Regions from separate parts of the Cupriavidus sp. UME77 genome, predicted to be linked through region 4. Evidence: predicted binding sites of a transcription regulator. Region 4 holds the regulator's gene; each other region holds the start of a gene.
What was found. Region 4 encodes FNR, which switches genes on or off when oxygen is low (the NO sensors DNR and NnrR bind a similar motif). Its sites were predicted from a motif close to TTGATNNNNATCAA; they were not measured.

Region 1: A9975_RS20845 (universal stress protein) is a predicted target of FNR. The motif match lies at 2,297-2,310, and genes of this name have one in related genera.
Region 2: A9975_RS11500 (fatty acid desaturase) is a predicted target of FNR. The motif match lies at 2,623-2,636, and genes of this name have one in related genera.
Region 3: hemN (oxygen-independent coproporphyrinogen III oxidase) is a predicted target of FNR. The motif match lies at 1,498-1,511, and genes of this name have one in related genera.

The regions. Positions count from the first base shown of each region.
Region 1 is NZ_LZZU01000051.1:34,522-38,139, forward strand. It holds gene A9975_RS20835 (DEAD/DEAH box helicase) at 1-623, shown strand, start outside; gene A9975_RS20840 (serine/threonine protein kinase) at 657-1,718, shown strand; gene A9975_RS20845 (universal stress protein) at 1,749-2,186, opposite strand; gene A9975_RS20850 (hypothetical protein) at 2,458-2,619, shown strand; gene A9975_RS20855 (M20/M25/M40 family metallo-hydrolase) at 2,924-3,618, shown strand, end outside.
Region 2 is NZ_LZZU01000030.1:31,158-34,775, forward strand. It holds gene A9975_RS11490 (NADPH-dependent F420 reductase) at 1-665, shown strand, start outside; gene A9975_RS11495 (YXWGXW repeat-containing protein) at 760-1,188, opposite strand; gene A9975_RS11500 (fatty acid desaturase) at 1,409-2,509, opposite strand; gene guaD (guanine deaminase) at 2,680-3,618, opposite strand, start outside.
Region 3 is NZ_LZZU01000046.1:90,222-93,839, forward strand. It holds gene hemN (oxygen-independent coproporphyrinogen III oxidase) at 1-1,252, opposite strand, end outside; partial or broken gene A9975_RS18345 (ABC transporter substrate-binding protein) at 1,624-2,748, shown strand; gene A9975_RS18350 (ATP-binding protein) at 2,808-3,618, opposite strand, start outside.
Region 4 is NZ_LZZU01000060.1:30,483-34,100, reverse strand. It holds gene ccoG (cytochrome c oxidase accessory protein CcoG) at 6-1,505, shown strand; gene A9975_RS23885 (hypothetical protein) at 1,574-1,789, shown strand; gene A9975_RS23880 (hypothetical protein) at 1,792-2,037, shown strand; gene fnr (fumarate/nitrate reduction transcriptional regulator Fnr) at 2,124-2,849, opposite strand; gene A9975_RS23870 (sulfite exporter TauE/SafE family protein) at 3,148-3,618, shown strand, end outside.

The DNA of each region.
Region 1 (3,618 bases), on a different contig from region 4:
ATATCGAGCGGCTGATCAAGCGCCAGATCGAGCAAACCATCTTGCCGGGCTTCGAGGTCGATCCGAGCATTCCGGCCGAGCCGATCCAGAAGGGCCGGCAGGCACGCGGCCAGGGCCAGGGCCAGGGCAATGGTGGTGGCCGTGGCCGCGGCCAGGCACCCGCCGGCGGCCAGCCGCGCGGGCGCGCACCGGCAGCGGACGCTGGCGAGCGCCAGCAACGTCCGGCACGCGCGCCGCAAGGCCGCGGCCAGGCTGCGGCCGCGGCCGATGGGCAAGGCCAGCGCCGCGCGCCGCAGGCACCGGGCCAGCGCCCGGCGCAGGGCAGCGGACGACCGGCTTCGGCTGGGCAAGGCAACCCGCGTAACGGTCAGGCCAATGGCAACCGCACTGGCGAGGCTAATGGCAACCGTGCCGCTGGCAATGGCAATGGCAATGGCAATGGCAATGGCAATGGCAATGGCAATGGCAACCGCGATCGCAATGGCGATGTCAACGGCAATCGCGCCGGTGCCGATACCCATGTCGCGCGACCGCGCACCGGGCAGGATCCGGCGGCACGCGGCCGCCGTCCGGCGCCGCAAGCCGCGCTGCTGGGCGGCCAGCGCGCCAAGCCCACGCGTTAACTCCACAACGTTCTCCAACGGCTGCCACGCGCCATGTCCAGTTCAGGGTTTGACCTTCAGGCGCCCGGCGACGGCGGCACGCCCGCCGATGGCGATGGCGTGCCCTACGCCAGCCTCACGCCAGACCTGATGCTCGATGCGATGGAGGCCGCCGGTTTCGAGCCGGATGGCCGCCTGCTGGCGCTCAATAGCTATGAGAACCGGGTCTGGCAGGTGGGGATCGAAGGCAGCGCGCCGGTGGTGGTCAAGTTCTACCGCCCCGGCCGCTGGAGCGACGCCGCCATCCTGGAAGAGCACGCTTTCGTGCGGCAACTGGCCGACGCCGAGATTCCGGCGGTGCCGGCCATCGCGCGCGACGGCGCCACGCTGCTGGCGCATGCGGGTTTTCGCTTCGCGGTGTTTCCCCGCTGCGGCGGGCGCGAGCCGGAGCTGGATCGTGCCGATACGCTGACCTGGCTCGGCCGTTTCATCGGCCGCATCCATGCGCTCGGCGCCACGCATCCTTACCAGGCGCGCCCCACCATCGACGTGGACACCTTCGGGGTGGCCCCGCGCGACTGGCTGCTGGCGCAAGACTGCATTCCCCTGGAACTGCGCCCGGCCTGGCAGGCGGTTGCCGATCTCGCCGTGGATGGCGCTCGCCGCTGCTTCGAGCGCGCGGGCGATGTCGCGCAGTTGCGGCTGCATGGCGATTGCCATCGCGGCAATGTGCTGTGGATCGAGGAGTCGCATGCGGGTTCGCGCGCGCCCGGGCCGCACTTTGTCGACTTCGACGATAGCCGCATGGGGCCGGCGGTGCAGGATCTGTGGATGCTGCTGGAAGGCGACCGCGCCGCCCAGCAGGGCCAGATGGCCGACATCCTGGCCGGCTATGAGGATTTCGCGGAATTCCGGCCGCGTGAGCTTTACCTGATCGAGGCGCTGCGCACGCTGCGCCTGCTGCATTACAGCGCCTGGCTGGCCAGCCGCTGGCGCGATCCGGCCTTTCCGGCGGCATTCCCGTGGTTTGGAACTGCCCGCTACTGGCAGGACCGCATCCTGGAGCTGCGCGAGCAGGTCGCGCTGATGGACGAGCCGCCGCTCTGGCCGGTCTGACCCGGCACCGGCCAGCCCGGGCCGGCTGCCTTACTTCTTGCCCGGGGCCTTGACCAGGACTACCGGGCACGGGGCGTGCGCCAGCACCCGTCCCGCCACCGAACCAATCACCGCATCGAAGAACGAGCCGCGGCCGTGCGTGCCCATGACGATGCCGCGTGCATCCACGCTGGCGGCGTAGGCGACGATGCGCTCCGGTGCAAAGCCGTGCAGCGCGTGTTGCTCGAAGGCGATGCCCGCGGCGCCGAGGATGTCGGCCACGGACTGCATGGCCTTACCGCTTTCTTCCTGGTGCCAGGCATCGATGGTTTCCTTGCTGACGAAGGCACGTACCTGTCCGGTGACATCGGGCGTCACATGGACCACATGCACGGTAAAGCCGCTTTGCAGCAGTTTGCCTTCGGCGATAAAGCGGGCGGCTGCGTCGGAAAAGGGCGAACCGTCGGTGGCGAGCACGATGTTGGTCATGGCGGCTATCTCCTGTAGTGGCTGTGATCGTTGTCGGCATGGCGGCCCTCGCCCGGGTGGCCCGGGGGCGCTCACTACGGTCATCATGGCACCCTGCGGGCAACCTTGCCTGGATCCAGATCAAGTCCGGGCGCAATCGGCAGCGCCTTCCACGAGCCTTGCGAGAGTCATCCGTTTTCCCGTTTTGACGGTTTCTTTGCACCGTGCCGTGGCATCTCGGCGCCTTTTTGATGTGGGGAAATCTACGCTGCAGGTAGGACAACTCTGTCGGATGTTCCGGCTTGCCGCCATGTGGATCTACTATCGGTTGGCGATCGGCGCGCTGGCCATGCTCGCGCTGATCCTGCTTTTTGCCATGGAATTCGGGCTGGCCAGTGCCATTGCGCGCCGCGAAGAGGGTTTTTCGCAGTCGCCCGACGAGCAGGGCCCCTGAAGGCCCATGAGGGCGCCCGCGCGCTGCTGGGCCCGATGAAGGCGCGCCGCCAGGGGCGCCGTGCGTGGACAAGTTGCATGTAGCGGTTCAGACTGCCGGTGCGGGCCGCGCGGTTGTCTTGCGGCCCGCTCGCCGTATCCGTCGCCATGCACTTTCCTATCCCACAAGAGCCATGAGACTACGTTCCCGTGCCCGCGCGCCTGGCAGCGCGCCGCACTGCGCCCCCCTGCATACCCATTTCCGCATCTTCCAGTCCCCCTTGCGCAGCGCTGTCCGCGCGACCGTGTGCGGCGCCCTTGGTGCCATGCTGCTGGCCGCTGGCGCGCATGCCGCCACGCTCGACAGCGCGCAGCTACAGCAGCAGGCCGACCAGGCCGCGGCGCGCAGTTACCGCGAATGGGTCGAATTGCTGGCGCTGCCCAACGACGCCACCGTGCCGGCGGATATCCAGAAGAATGCGGACTGGCTGGTCAAGGCCTTCGCCCGGCGTGGCTTCAAGGCGCGCGAGTTGCCCAATGACGGCAAGCCGATGGTCTACGCCGAATACCCCGCCAGCACGCAGCAAAGCGCTGGCCCGCGCAAGACGGTGCTGTTCTACATGCATTTCGATGGCCAGTCGGTAACGCCGTCGCAATGGGCGCAGCCCAGCCCGTGGGAGGCTACGCTCAAGGCGCGCAGCGCCGATGGCAAGTGGGAAACGCTACCGCTGGACAAACTCTATGCCGGCCAGGTCGATCCCGAGTGGCGCGTGTTCGGGCGTTCGTCGTCGGACGACAAGGGCCCCATCGTGATGTTCCTGGCCGCCATGGACGCGCTCAAGGCCGCCGGGGTGGACCCTGCGGTCGATATCAAGGTGCTGCTGGATTCCGAGGAGGAGAAGGGCTCGCCGTCGCTGGGCAAGGTGATCGCGGACAACCTGGCGCTGCTGCGCAATGACGGCATGGTGATCTTCGATGGCCCCATGCACCAGAGCAACCAGCCCACGCTGATCTTCGGCAA
Region 2 (3,618 bases), on a different contig from region 4:
GGGAAGGCACCCCCGTGCCCATCGGCGTGATCGGCTCGGGCCGCATCGGCGGCACGTTGGGCGGGCTGTGGGTGAAGGCAGGCCATCCCGTCCTGTTCTCCTCGCGCCACCCGGATGAACTCAAGCCGCTGGTCGAAAAACTTGGCCCGCTTGCCCGTGCGGGCACGGTGGCCGAGGCGCTGGCGTTTTCCAATGTGATTTTTCTCGCCGTCCCTTACAAGGCGTTGCCTGAGATATCGGCCGAGTATGGCAAGGCCTTTGCCGGCAAGGTGGTGGTGGATGCGACCAACGCCGTGCTTGCGCGCGATGGCGCTGTCGCCGAAGAGGCGATGCGCAAGGGCATCGGCATTACCACCGCAAAGTACCTGCGCGGCGCGCGTATCGTGCGCGCCTTCAATTTCATGGGCGCCACCAACTTCGCCAATCAGAACCACCGGGCTGAGGGCCTGATCGCGGTGCCGATCGCCGCCGACGATCCCAAGGCCCTGCGCATCGGGGAGCAACTGGTGCGCGATGCCGGCTTCGAGCCGGTGGTGGTCGGCCGGCTTGCCACGGCCGACAGCTTCGCCCCGGGCGGGCCGCTGTTCCATCAGATCGGCTCGGCCGACGCCATGCGCGCGCGCATGGCGGAGCAGGGCGGCAATATGGTGCAGACGCCTAAATGAAGCGAAGCGGTTCTGGCCAGGTGCGCGGCCACGGACAATACAAGTGGATCGGCCAAGGCCGCGCAGCGACGCCAGAATCTGTTTGAGTGGCCTCTTAGCCGTGCCAGGTGCCCTTCATCCAGACCCAGCCGCCGCCCTCGAAACGCCAGACCCAGTGTCCGGGCACCCAGTAGGCGTGTGCTGCAGGGGCAACCGTGATCTGTTCCACGATCACGGGCGGCATCACCGGCACCGGCTGCTGGACCCAGCGGCCGTGCACCCAGAACCAGTCGTTGCCCTCCCACTTCCAGTGGCCCGGCACCCAGTTCCAGCCGTAGGCGGGCGCGGGGCCGCGGTCTTCGTGCACCGGCGGCGGCATGTTGCGCACCATCTGGTGGGGCGGGGGAGGCGCCGGCTGCCGCACTACCACGCGTTCGGTCACGCAGCCGGCGAGGCTGCCAAGCACCGCCAGCGAGGCGAGCGCCGGCAGGGCGGCGCGGAGCAGGCGGCGGCGTGCGGGCGCATGGGGTTTGCTGGTTGCCATTTGTCTTTGTCCTGTTGGTTCTGATCTGCGCTCGGGCGTTGTCTAAGGGACGGTCCCAGGGTCGGGATGCACAATGACCTTGGGACCGATACCTTGCTTAACGAGGCAAGCGCCGCTGCGCGGGACAAGCGCGCGGAAAGACTTTGTAATTGAGTATTACGCGCCCCAAAAGACAAACCGCAGCCAGGGCGGCTGCGGCAGGTGGCCGGGGGATGGGGGGTTATGCCGGCACTGGCGCGTTGGCGCTGGTCTGCCGGCCACGGAAGTCCGTCCAGCAGAGTGCCTTGAAGTCGTACAGCTTGCAGCGGCGCGCGGTATCGAAATACCAGCGCCAGGTGAAGTTCTGGATGATGATGCGGCCCGGCAGCGCATGCTCCAGCAGCGCCTGGGCGCGCTTGAGGCGGTATAGCGGCACGCTCATGTCCACGTGGTGCGCGGTGTGCTCCATGATGTGGTGCAGCGCCGCGCCGATGCCATAGCGAAAGCGCAGGTGCACCGTGGTGGAGACGAAGGGCTGGGCGCGCGCCCACATGGCCTTGGTGTCGTACCAGGCCACGCTGGTGTGGGTGTGGTGCACGTAGAGCACGAAGCCCACGGTGAAATTCCAGACCAGGAACGGCAGCACGAAGCCCAGCCCGACCAGCATCGCCACCGACTGCCCGGTGGCGATGGCCAGCCACGCCAGCGCGCCGATCCAGGCCACGCCGAAGACGGCCACCAGCGTGCAGTCCCACATGAAGACGGCGCGGCGCGTGGGCATCTGGCGGCGGCTGGGGAAGAACATCTTGAACCACCAGATCTCGACCAGGTAGTACAGGCCCGCGCCAAAGCCGGTGCGGTAGACCCGCTCCAGCGCGCGGCGCCAGCGCGGCAGGGCCTGGAATTCCTCGAGCGAATAAGGCTGCCAGACGAAGTCGAAGCCCTTGAGGTTGGAGTAACCGTGGTGGACCACGTTATGGCCTACTTCCCACAGGCTGTAAGGCGTGAGCGACGGCAGGAAGGTCAGCCGGCCCAGCCATTTGTTCAGGCCGCGCCGGGGCGTCAGGCTCTGGTGGCAGGCATCGTGGCCGATGATGAACAGGCGGGCGATGATCAGCCCCGTTGCCACGCTGGCGGCCAGCTTGGCGAGCCAGTGGGAGAACAGCACCACCCCGGCCAGCGCGGCCAGGAACAGCGCGGTGTCCAGCGCGAACAGCGCCAGCGCGCGCGGCGTGCTGCGTGCGCCAAGCGGGATCAGCCAGCCGCGGATGATCTTGCGCGAGGGCAGGGGGACGTCAGGGGAAATCGGCTCCGGAAAGGAAGCTTGCTGCGTGGCAATCATGCAAAAACCTTCAGTTGTCGAACGCGGGATCGGGCTGGGCCCGAGACTGGCGATGCGCGGCCACGGGACAGGCCGATGGTGTGACAGCTTAGAAGGATTGCGTGACAGGGGTGTTGATCCGGGTCAAGCCAGCAGGGCCGGACCCGGTGTCACACAGCGGAAAGTGACGGCTAGTGCGCGGCGACGGCCGGTGCGCTCGCCGGCTCGCCCATCACATACACCTCGCCGATGACGCGATCGTCACCCAGCATGGCGAAGGCGAACAACTGCTCTTCCAGCGTTTCCGAGCGCTCGCTGCGCCGCGCGATCAGCGGCGTGGCCTGCGGGTCAAGCACGATGAAGTCGGCCTCGCAGCCGGGTGTGAAGCTGCCCACGCGCTCGCTCCAGCCCAGTGCATCGGCGGCGGCGCGGGTGGCCAGGTAGAACATGCGCAGCGCGGTGAGGTGGTAGCCGCCCATGCGCGCCACCTTGTGGGCAGCGTTCATGGTGCGCAGCATCGAGAACGAGGTGCCCCCGCCCACGTCGGTGGCGAGCGTCACGTTGAGGCGGTGCGCATCCGACTGGTGGAAGTCATAGAAGCCGCTGCCCAGGAACAGGTTGGAGGTGGGGCAGTGCGCCACCGCCGCGCCGCTGTCGGCCAGCCGCTTGCGGTCGTCCTGGTCGAGGTAGATGGCGTGGCCGTACAGCGCGCCCGGGCGCAGCAGGCCGTAGTGATCATAGATGTCCAGATAGCTGCGGGCTTGCGGGAACAGCTCGGCCACCCATTTCACTTCGTCGCGGTTCTCCGCCACGTGGGTCTGGATGAACGCGTCCGGGTAAGCCTTGGCCAACTCGCCGCAGGCTTGCAGCTGCGCTTCGCTGGAGGTGGGCGCGAAGCGCGGCGTAATGGCGTACGACAGGCGGTTCTTGCCGTGCCAGCGCGAGATCAGGTCGGCCGAATCGCGCGCGCCGGACTCGGCGGTATCGCGCAGGAATTCGGGGCAGTTGCGGTCCATCATCACCTTGCCGGTGACCAGGCGCAGGTTGCGGCGGTCGGCTTCGGCAAACAGCGCATCGGCCGATGCCGTATGCACGGTGCTCCAGGCCACGGCGCTGGTCGTGCCATTGCG
Region 3 (3,618 bases), on a different contig from region 4:
TGCGCCCAGGCTCACAGCGCACCAGCCCGTCTTCGGCCAGCCGCGCCAGTTCCGTCAGCTCGTGCGCGAAGTGCTCGGCAAAATCGATGCGGTGGCGCGTTTCGACCGCCGCCATATCCAACACGCCATTGCACATCAGCGCGCCAATCACATCGCGCCGCAAGTGATCTTCGTCACGCATGGCGAAGCCGCGCATCACGGGCAGCACGCCGGCGTCGAGGCCACTGTAGTAGTCATCCAGCGTGCGGGCGTTCTGCACGTAACGGCCCGCCACTGCGCCGATTGACGAAACGCCGAAGCCGAGCTGGTCATGGCCGGCGTGGGTGGAATAGCCCTGGAAGTTGCGCTGCAGCCGGCCCTCGCGCTGGGCCACGGCGAGCGCGTCGTCCGGCAGCGCGAAGTGGTCCATGCCGATGTAGACGTAGCCCGCGGCGGTCAGCTGCTCGATCGTGCCGACCAGGATGTCGAGTTTTTCGGCAGCGGCCGGCAGTGCGCGTTCGTCGATGCGCCGCTGCGGCTTGAACACGTGCGGCAGGTGCGCGTAGCTGTACACCGAGAGCCGGTCCGGGCGCATTGCCAGCACTTGTTCCACGGTGGCGGCAAAACGCGCCGTGGTCTGGTGCGGCAGGCCGTAGATCAGGTCCATGCTGACCGAGCGGAAACCCAGCCGGCGCGCGGCGTCGACGACCGCCTGCGTCTCGGCCAGCGATTGCACGCGGTGGATGGCGCGCTGGACCTCGGCGTCGAAATCCTGCACGCCCAGGCTGATGCGGTTAAAGCCAAGTTCCGCCAGCAGCGCCATCTGCGTGTCACCGATGCGGCGCGGGTCGATCTCGATCGAGTGCTCGCCCTCGGGCAGCAGGTGGAAGTGCTGGTGCAGCGCGTCCATGACACGGCGCATCTCGGCGGGATCGAGGAAGGTCGGCGTGCCGCCGCCCCAGTGCGACTGCACTACCTCTCGCCGCGTGCCGATCTGCTGCGCCACCAGCGCCATCTCGCGCGCCAGGTAGTCCACGTAGCGGGCGCTGCGACGGTGGTCCTTGGTGATGATCTTGTTGCAGCCGCAGTAGTAGCAGATGTTCTCGCAGAACGGCACGTGCACGTACAGCGAGAGCGGCGCGGCGGCTTTGGCGGTGTTGGTGGCGCTGGCAGCGCAATCGGCCAGCGCCTGCTGGTAGTCCTGCGCGCCGAAGCCGCCGTGGAAGCGGTCCGCCGTCGGGTACGAGGTGTAGCGCGGGCCGTTGATATCCATGCGCCCCGCCAGCGCGCGAAAGTCCGACAAGGCATGCGGATCCGGCGCTGCCGCGCCCCGTCCCGCCGGCTTGCCGGTGCAGGCGGCGCCGCACTTGCCGGAGCAGGTGCGGGACTGGCTCGAGACGGCAACGGCAATGGGAACGGACATTGCATTGGGAAACGGGGCGGGGGCAGTCGCAGCCATGGGGCGGCCTTTGTCGTGGATTCGATGGCCCATCGTAGGGCGCGCCGCCCGCGCCTGCGTTGACCGGGGTCAAGCCGCGGCCCATGACATGCCCGGCGTCATGCCAGCGTCACCTGGGCCGGATAGGCTGCGCGGCGCTCTCCCCCAATCATGCCATTGCTCTGTACCTGGCCTCGCGGATTCCCATGCACGCTTCTTCCCTGATCGCCAACCCCGCACGGCCGCCGCGCCGCCGGGTCCTGGCCGCGCTTGGCAGCGCCATGCTGGCGCCTGCCTCCTTGCTGGCGCAGGCGCCGCCGCGCCGCCCGCTGGTGATCGGCCACCTGGTGGACCGGGGCGGCGCCCAGGCCGACCTGGCACGCGACTACCTGGCGGGGGCCAAGGTGATGTTCGATGCGGCCAACGCCGGCGCGCGCGAGCCGCGCGTGGTGCATGTGGTGCGCGAGGTCGACGCCGATCCGCGCGCGGCCACGGCGCAGGCGCTGTCGCTGGTCGACGGAGAGCGGGCGGAATTGCTGTTCGGCCCCAGCGATGCCCTGCTGCCGGTGCTGGCCGCCTCGCCCGAGCTGGCCCGGCGCGGCGTGCAGATCGTGGCGCCGTTGTCGGGGCTGTCGCTCGCGGCGGATCATGTCTGGTACACGCGGGCCGACTACCGCAGCGAGCTGGATGCGGCCATCCGGCAGTTGCGCAGCTATGGCCTCAAGCAACTGGTGCTGGCCGTGGCGCCGGATTTTGCGGCCGGCAGCCTGGCTAGCGGCACGCCGTGGCGGCGCCAGGCCGAGCAGGAGCCGGGACTGCAGGCACTCACGCTGGATGCGGGCAAGGGCAGCGACGCCGGGGCGGTCGCGCAACGCATCGCCGCCGCGCGCCCGGCCGCGGTGATCGTGGCAGGCGATACGCTGGCCTATGGCAACCTCGGCCGCGCGCTGGCGGCGCGCGGCTGGTACGGCTTCCTGGTGGGCTTGTCGGCGGTCAATTCGCTGGCGGCACGCGAGATTCTTGGCGCCGGCTACACCGGCGGCATCGTGCTGACGCAGATCGCCCCGGGGCCGCAGGACCTGACCCTGCGCGTGGTCAAGGAGCACGTGGGCCGGATGAAGCAGTTCCTGGACGAGCCCGCCTCGCCGGCCACGCTGGCCGGCTATATCGGCGCGGCCTGGCTGGTGCGCACGGCGCTGGCTGCGCCGCGCGGGGCCAGCCCGGCGGACCTGCGGCGCGCGCTGCAGGCCCGTGTCGACGTGGGCGATTTCGTGCTGGATTTCACGCGCGGCTCGCGCGGCTCGCAGTATGTGCAGCTTGCCGCAATGGGTGGCGGCACGGCACGGCACGGCACGGTGAGCGGTAGCGTTGGCACCGGGCCGCCCGCGGCTCAGGCGCGCGGCAGCACGATGCGCACCCGCAGGCCGCCTTCCGCCCGGTTGGCCAGGCTGAGCTCGCCGCCGTGGCGCGAGACAATATCCGCGGCGATCGACAGGCCCATGCCGACCCCGCCGGTGGCACGGTTGCGCGAGGATTCGAGCCGGTAGAACGGCTCCAGCACGCGCGCCATTTCCTCCGGCGGAATGCCGGGGCCGTTGTCGCACACATCGATCACCACCCGCTCGGGGCTGTCCGCCAGTTCAATGCACGCGCTGCCGCCGTAGCGGTGCGCGTTCTCGACCAGGTTGACCACGGCCCGGCGCAGTTCGGCCGGATAGGCCAGCAGCGGCTCGGCGTCGCCAGACAAGGTGACGTCCTGGCCGACTTCCGTGGCATCGTCCACCACGGCCTGCAGCAAGGCATGCACATCCACCCGCTGGCGCGGCGCGGCGGCGCCGTCGCGCTCGCGCAGGTAATACAGGGTGGCATCGATCAGACCGTTCATCTCCGCCAGGTCCTGGCGCAGGCGATAGCGGACCTGGTTGTCGTCGACGCCTTCGATGCGCAGGCTCATGCGGGTGAGTGGGGTGCGCAGGTCGTGGGACACGGCAGCCAGGAAGCGCGATTGCTGTGCCAGCTGGGTGCGGATGCGCTGCTGCATGTGGTTGAAGGCCTTGGCTGCGGCGCGGGCCTCGGCCGGGCCGCTGTCTTCGTCCAGCGGCGGGGCATGCACGTCCTGGGCCAGCCGGCCGGCGCTGCTGGCCAGGCGCTGGACCGGCCTGGCCAGCAATCGCGCACCCACCCAGGACGCGGCCACAATG
Region 4 (3,618 bases):
CGCCCATGAACGCCCCCGGACCGGAGCCGCTTGAAAGGAATGGCGCCGCGTGGGCGCCGCTGCGCGCGCCCGCACCTGACTCGGCGGACGCGGAAACGTCGGACGAGACCCTGTACGAAGTCCGCCGCAAGATCTATCCGCGTTCGGTGTCGGGTGCGTTCTCGAGCTGGCGGGTCTGGATGGTGGTCCTGACCCAGCTGTTCTTCTATGGCATGCCCTGGCTGCAGTGGAATGGCCGCCAGGCCATGTTGTTCGATCTCGGCGCGCGCAAGTTCTATATATTCGGCCTGGTGCTGTGGCCCCAGGACGTGATCTACCTTGCCGTGCTGCTGGTGATCTCCGCGGTGTCGCTGTTTCTCTTCACGGCGATCGCGGGGCGGCTGTTCTGCGGCTACGCTTGTCCGCAGACGGTGTACACCGAGATCTTCATGTGGATCGAGCGGCATGTGGAAGGCGACCGCTTTGCCCGCATCCGCCTGGACGGCGACCCCTGGAGCGTACGCAAGCTGCGCCTGAAGGCCACCAAGCACACGCTCTGGATCGTGATCGCGCTATGGACGGGCTTTACCTTCGTCGGCTACTTCTCGCCCATTCGCACGCTCGGCGCGCAGGTGCTGAGCCTCTCGCTGGGTCCGTGGCAGACGTTCTGGATGCTGTTTTACTCGTTTGCCACCTGGGGCAACGCCGGCTTCATGCGCGAGCAGGTCTGCAAGTACATGTGCCCGTATGCGCGCTTCCAGAGCGTGATGGTGGATCGCGACACCTATGTGGTCACCTATGACGTGGGCCGCGGCGAGCCGCGCGGCAGCCGCTCGCGCAAGGCGGACCACAAGGCCGCCGGGCTGGGCTCGTGCGTGAATTGCAGCATCTGCGTGCAGGTCTGTCCTACTGGCATCGATATCCGCGATGGCCTGCAGTACGACTGCATTGGCTGCGGCGCCTGTATCGACGCCTGCAACCAGGTCATGGACAAGATGGCTTACCCGCGCGGGCTGATCCGCTATACGTCCGAGAACGCCATGCGCAGCGCGCTCTCCGAGAGCGTGGCGCGCAAGCGCCTGGTGCGGCCACGCACGGTGATCTACTCGGTGATCTGGCTGGCGCTGGTCGCCGGCTTCATGGCCTCGCTGGCCATGCGTACGCCGCTCAAGGTCGATATCATCCGCGACCGCGGCGCGCTGGGGCGGGAAGTGGAAGGGCGCTGGATCGAGAACGTGTATCGGCTGCAACTGATCAACACGACAGAGGCGCCAATGCGCGTCGCCGTCAGCGCGGGCAGCGATGAGCTCAAGGGCCTGGCCGTGGAATATGATCACGCTGCCGGCAACCTGGAGCCCACGTCCAATCGCCTGATTCCCATCCGGGTGCGCGTGCCGATCGAGTCCGCGGCGCAGGGCACGCACAAGATCGAGGTCACGGTGACCGCGGTGCCCGACGAGGGCGCGGGGGCGCATGGCGCGGAGATTCGACAGAGCACCAGCTTTATCGTGCCGCGCAATCTATGAGGCGGCGGGGGACGCTGGATACACCAATCCGTACGCTACATACGCGATCTAGAACTAGAGGAGGCCAGATGACGCAGCAAAGCAATCCCTGGTGGAAGGAGCCATGGCCGTGGCTGCTGATGAGTGGGCCGTTCGTTGCCATGGTGGCCTGCGGGGTCACGATCTGGCTGGCCATGACCCACCCGGATCCGCCCATTGAGGAAGGGGTCGCTCGCCACGGCCTGGTGGTCGAGAAGGCGGGCAGCGCGCGCCAGGCAGCGCCGGTCGCGGCGCAAGCGAGGTGATCATGAGACTACGCTGGCTGATGTGGGTGCTGTGGCCCGCTTTCCTGGTCGCCGGGCTGACGACCGCGCTGGTATTCTCCATGGTCGATCCCGGTGACCTGCGCTTCTTCGGCCAGCCGGTCGAGGCATCGCGGGAGGCGGTCTACACCGTGGGCTTCCTGATCGCGTGGGTGCTGTGCTCGCTGTCGAGCGGCTTGACGCTGTACACCATGCCCACGCGGCTGGCGGACACGGACGAGCTGGAGTGATTGTGATGCGCGCCTTGCCGGTTCAGGCCAGCAGGCGCGGCATCGCGGCGATCCGCCGCGGGCGAGGGCGGCGCGCGACGAGCGCGTCAGCAGGACTTGTTGACGATCTGCTTGATCCCCACCATGTCGACCAGCTTGACGTGGCGCTGGCGAATCTGGATCAGGCCGGCTTCCGCAAAGCGCGAGAACAGGCGGCTGACAGTTTCGAGCTTGAGCCCCAGGTAGCTGCCGATTTCCTCGCGGCTCATGCGCAGCACAAATTCGGAGGCCGAATAGCCGCGCGCGGACAAGCGCTCGGACAGGTTGATCAGGAAAGCGGCAAGCCGCTCCTCGGCGCGCATCGATCCGAGCGTGATCAACATGACCTGGTCCTGCGAGATCTCCTTGCTCATCAGGCGCATGAACTGATGCTGCAGGGAAGGCAGGACGTTGGACAGCGTCTGGAGATCGCCAAAGCGCACCACGCAGACTTCGGTATCTTCCAGCGCGGTGGCGTCCGACGCGTGCTGCATCTCGCCAAGGCCGTCGAGGCCGACGACTTCGCCGGGAAGGTGGAAGCCCGTGATCTGCGAGCGGCCGTCTTCCATTGTCAGGTGGGTCTTGAGCGTGCCGAAGCGGATCGCGTAGACGGCGGTGAGAGGGTCGCCGAGGCGGTACAGGGTTTCGCCCTTGCGTACGCGCACCCGGTCCTGGACCAGCGTATCCATCTTTTCGAGGTCCTGCTGCGACATGCCGACGGGCAGGCAGAGCTGGCCGAGCGAGCAAGTGGAGCAGCGGGGCGACATCTCGGTAATGGGAATGGTGGTGAGCAATTGGGGCCTGTCGGTTTAGCGCAGTCAATCAAGCGCGATGTGGCAGGCGCATTGAGTTGAGAGCTTGACGTTGAGAGTCGTCGGTTGGAAGCGCTATCCACATCGGCCTGGCGCGCGGGTCTTGCGGCAGTGCGCTATCTGTGCAGCGCGGCTTGCCGTGCCCGTCGTCATGTTTTGCGAGCGCGCTGATGTACGCGGGCGCCAAGCTTCATGTTGATAGCGCCTCTTGGAGCTGCGGGGGCGCGTTCTCCGCATTTTACCGCGCCGGACGTTGCGATTGTGTGATTGGGAGGAGAAGTTGACCATAGGCGTGCTTATCAGCGTATTTACCCTGGCTTTGCTGGGCGGCGTGCACTGCGCCGCCATGTGCGGCGGGATCGCGCTGGCGGCGGAGCAGGGCGGCGTTGCGCGCGTGCCTGCCACGGTGCTCCGGCGTCCCGGCCATTGGTTGCTGGAACTGCTTGTCATGCATGCCGGGCGGCTGAGCATGTATGCGGTGCTGGGAGGCTTGCTGGGCGCCCTTGGCGCTGGCGTCTGGAAGGCACAGTACCTGCCGCTGCAGCGCTGGTTGTTCGGGATCGGCAGTGTGATGCTGGCATTGTCGGGCTTGTGGATGTTGCGCGGGCGCACCACGGGTACGGGTTGGCTGGAGCGGCTCGCCGCCCGGGGCGCGGGTGGATTGCTGCGCGGCCTTGGCGCTATCGGGGCGCGCTTGCCAGCTGTGGCTCGGGCGCATGGGCAGGGCCGCTTGCTGCGCCGCTACGGCATG